Regions from separate parts of the Roseixanthobacter psychrophilus genome, predicted to be linked through region 2. Evidence: predicted binding sites of a transcription regulator. Region 2 holds the regulator's gene; the other holds the start of a gene.
What was found. Region 2 encodes LexA, which represses DNA repair genes until DNA is damaged. Its sites were predicted from a motif close to TGTTCNNNNTGTGTTCNG; they were not measured.
Positions count from the first base shown of each region.

Region 1: a site for LexA is predicted at 964-981, ahead of recA (recombinase RecA). Genes of this name have one in related genera too.

Region 1 is NZ_JBAFWT010000008.1:141,246-143,447, forward strand. It holds gene recA (recombinase RecA) at 1-901, opposite strand, end outside; gene V5F77_RS10465 (LacI family DNA-binding transcriptional regulator) at 1,506-2,202, shown strand, end outside.
Region 2 is NZ_JBAFWT010000020.1:51,045-53,246, forward strand. It holds gene V5F77_RS17350 (ComEC/Rec2 family competence protein) at 1-658, shown strand, start outside; gene lexA (transcriptional repressor LexA) at 748-1,464, opposite strand; gene V5F77_RS17360 (molybdopterin molybdotransferase MoeA) at 1,602-2,202, opposite strand, start outside.

The DNA.
Region 1 (2,202 bases), on a different contig from region 2:
AGGAGCCCGACTTTTCCACGACGCCGGCACGCACGCCGAGGTCAATCAATTCCCCGGTCTTGGAGACGCCTTCACCATAGATGATATCGAACTCAACCTGCTTGAACGGAGGGGCGAGCTTGTTCTTCACCACCTTCACGCGGGTTTGGTTGCCGATCACCTCGTCGCGCTCCTTGATCATCCCGATGCGGCGGATATCGAGGCGGACGGACGCATAGAATTTCAAGGCATTACCGCCGGTCGTGGTTTCCGGCGAACCGTACATCACGCCGATCTTCATCCGGATCTGATTGATGAAGATCACCATGGTGTTGGACTTGGAGATGGAGGCGGTCAGCTTGCGCAGGGCCTGGCTCATCAGGCGAGCTTGCATGCCTGGCTGGCTGTCACCCATCTCGCCGTCCAGCTCGGCCTTGGGGGTCAGGGCAGCGACCGAATCGATCACCAGCACATCCACCGCGCCCGAACGCACCAGCGTGTCGCAAATCTCCAGCGCCTGTTCGCCCGCATCCGGTTGAGAAATAAGGAGATCGTCGAGATTCACACCAAGCTTGCGGGCGTAGATGGGATCGAGGGCATGCTCGGCGTCGATAAAGGCACAGACGCCGCCCTTTTTCTGAGCCTCTGCAACGGTATGCAGGGCGAGCGTGGTTTTGCCGGACGATTCGGGGCCGAAGATCTCCACCACCCGCCCGCGCGGCAGGCCACCGATGCCCAGCGCGATGTCCAGCCCCAGGGATCCGGAAGGAATGCTTTCAATTTCAATGGCTTTGCCGCTCTTGCCGAGCCGCATGATCGAGCCCTTGCCGAAATGCCGCTCGATCTGTGAGAGCGCGGCGTCGAGCGCTTTCGTCTTATCCATGGAGGAACCTTCGACGAGTCTGAGTGTGGACTGAGTCATCGCTGTGGTCTCCGCCAGGTGCAAGGATATTGTGTGGGAGAATTTGTACCTGTTTTGTTCGATGTTCGCAATATGTTCTCCTGATTTCGGTTAATTTTCTCCATTTTCCGCAGAAGTTCAGGAAACCGCACAAGCGCCGCCCCCGGGGAGCCCTCGCCAACGCCGTCTCGTCCCTTCGCAGATAAATTCCTCCCCCAAATTCGTGTCGGCATAAACCAACGTCCAACTCTTTTGACCTTGTGCCGCCGGTCGGAGGGGCGGTATCAACGGAGGGAGGCGGCGCGGAACTACCCGTTCAGCGTCGACCAGCCAATCACCGGCTCGGACGTCGCCGCGTCCTGAGGCCGGTGCGAAACGCATCCCTTCGGCGCCCTTCGGTGGCAGCCGGGGGGATGCGGATCGACGGCACTGGCAGCGGGCCGCTTGCTTCTCAGAATCCGGTCCACCGATGTCTCGCGGATCCAAGAGCCGACCAGCGCCTTGCGCGCTGGCGGACGCGCCATCGCCGTCTGGCCATGCCGGCCGGACGCGTCATATGGCTGTAACACGTCGGCCCTAGAGAGGCTGTGAAAACGGTTACACACCTCTCTCCACAGGATCGACCTTGGCACGCGCTGTCACCATCCGCACCGTGGCCGAACGCGCCGGCTGCTCTATCGCCACAGTGAGCCGGGTGATCAACGGCACGGCGCGGGCCAGCGTGGAGGCCGAGACGCGGGTGCGGGCGGCGATCGCCGAACTGGAGTTCCGGCCGAGCGAAATCGGCCGTTCGCTCAAGACCCTGCGCACGCGCACCATCGGCGTGGTGATCCCGAGCCTGACCAACCCGGTCTTTGCCAGTTCGGTCGCCGGCATTGAGGCGGAAGCGCGGGTGCGCGGCCATGCCCTTTTGGTCACCGCCACCGATTATGACCCCGCCCGTGAGCGCGCGGTAGTGGACACCCTGGTGGCACAGAGCGTCGCCGGCCTGATTCTCACGGTGGCCGACCCCGACACCAATTCCACCCTCGACATGCTGGATGCCGAGGGCATCCCCTATGTGCTGGTCTATAATGAACCCCAGCGCATTCCCCGGCCGGCCGTGACGGTCGATAATGCAGCCGCGACCCACGCGCTGACCTCTGCACTGATCGCGCGGGGACACCGGCGCATCCTGTTCATCGCTGGTCGCTTCTCCACCTCCGATCGCTCGCGCCTGCGCCACCAGGGCTATCTCGCCGCCATGGGCGCGGCCGGCCTTTTGCCCGAGCCGGTGCTGGAACTGGACTATATCGCCGATGCCCCGGCCCATCGCGCCGCGC
Region 2 (2,202 bases):
GAGGACCGATTGGTTCAACCCGGTGGCGGTCCTTGTCCTGAGCCTTGCCCTGTTGTGCCTGTGCCTCATGCGCACCCGGCTGGCGGCGATTGCATTGCTTCCCGCCGCCGCGGCCTTCTTGCTCGGCGGCGCCCCGCTGCGCCCCGATATTCTCATCGCGCCCGATGGGCGGACGGTGGCGGTGCGTATCGCGGACGGGACGCTCTCGATCCTCGGGGCGTCCGCGAACAAGATGGTGGCGGAGCAATGGCTGAGCCGCGAGAGCGATGCACGCAGCCCGCAATCCCCGGGCCTCGCCGACGCCTTCCTTTGCGACCGGATGGGATGCACGGCCCGCACGTCCGGCGGCATCGTCGCTGTTTCGCGTCGCCCGGAGGGGCTGGAAGCCGATTGCCTGAATGCGGTTCTGGTGGTGAGCCCCAATCCCGCCCCCATCAAATGCCCGGCGCAGGTGGTCACACCGACAGACATGGCGCGCACCGGGACCCTCGCGCTGTTCCACGTCGCCGGCGCCATGCGCCCCGAGGAGCTTTGGCGCGTCGCGCCAGCCCGCACGCCCCAGCGACAGAGGCCCTGGATGCCACTGTTGCCGCCTATGGCAGAGCCGTCGACGGCATCGAACTCCGCCTCGCAGGCGCAGGAGGATGCCTTGCGCTAGTTCAGCCGTCGCATTCGGGAGAGAGGGGAGCGCGCGAAGCTCAAGGGATTAAAACATCTGGCGGGCAGGGATGGCCGCCCGAGAAGATCTCAATAACGGCGCATCAATCCCACGAGCCGGCCTTGGACGCGCACCCGGTCGGGACCGAAGATCCGCGTCTCATAAGCCGGGTTGGCAGCTTCGAGGGCGATGGAGGCGCCCTTTTTGCGCAGGCGCTTCAAGGTGGCTTCCTCGTCGTCCACCAAAGCGACGATGATATCGCCGGTCTCAGCCGTATCGCATTTGCGGATCAGCACCGTGTCGCCATCGAGGATGCCGGCTTCGATCATGCTGTCGCCGCGCACTTCAAGGGCGAAATGCTCGCCCGAGCCAAGCATTTCCGGCGGCACGTTCAAGGTATGGCTGCGCGTCTGTATGGCCGAGATCGGCGAGCCGGCGGCGATGCGGCCCATAACCGGCACGGTGACCGTGGGCGAGGCATCCTCGTCTTCCATCGGTGGGCGGACCCGTCCAAGGCTGCCCTCGATCACGCTCGGGGAGAAGCCACGCCCGCCGCCGGAGGAGCGACTGGCCGCAAGGCCAGGCGCCGCGCTGTCGGGCAGGCGCACCACTTCCAAGGCACGGGCGCGATTTGGCAGGCGGCGGATGAAGCCACGCTCTTCCAGCGCCGTGATCAGGCGATGAATGCCGGACTTGGAGCGAAGATCCAGCGCTTCCTTCATCTCGTCGAAAGAGGGAGGAACGCCGGTCTCTTTCAAGCGCTCATGGATGAAACGCAAAAGGTCGTATTGCTTGCGCGTCAGCATGGCCTCGTCCGCCCCCATCCCAATTTCCGCTTTTCAAGCGATGCCCGAGAGACATCACAGAAAACGAAACAAATCATGAACAAGCATTAGCTGTTCCTTTTGTGTTCCGCAAGGGTGAACATCTCGTAAACGGTATTTCAGGAGGGAAACGGGAGGATCATGCAGGGGTCGCCCACCGCGCCCGGAGGGGCAAAGGCGGGGCGGATCAGCAGGCAATCGGCCGCGGCGAGGGTCGAGAGCATCGAGCTGTCCTGGATCGGCAGAGGGGTAGCGCACACGGCGCCGTCCTCGGCATGGGAGAGGGTAGCGCGCATGTAATCGATGCGGGAATCGTTCGCCCGGGTGGGCGCGCCGAGCCGTGCCGGCCGGGGCTCCGGTGCCAGCCTGGAGGCGCCCTGCAGGGCGTTCAGCAAGGTGGTGAGGAACAGCACCGCGCAGACATAGGCGGAGACCGGATTGCCCGGCAGCCCGAGCACTTGCATCGCGCCGCGCGCGCCGAACATCAGCGGCTTTCCCGGCCGCAGCGCGATTCTGTGAATGGTGAGGGCGACCCCTTCGTCCCGCAGCGCGGGCGCGATCAGGTCGTGTTCGCCCACCGAGGCGCCGCCCGAGGTCACCAGCACGTCGACCCCCGATTCGGCCGCAGCCCGGATGGCGGCGCGGGTGGCCTCCAGGGAATCACCCACCAGGCCGAGATCCACCGGCTCCGCGCCGCAGGCGCGCGCAAGTGCGGCGAGC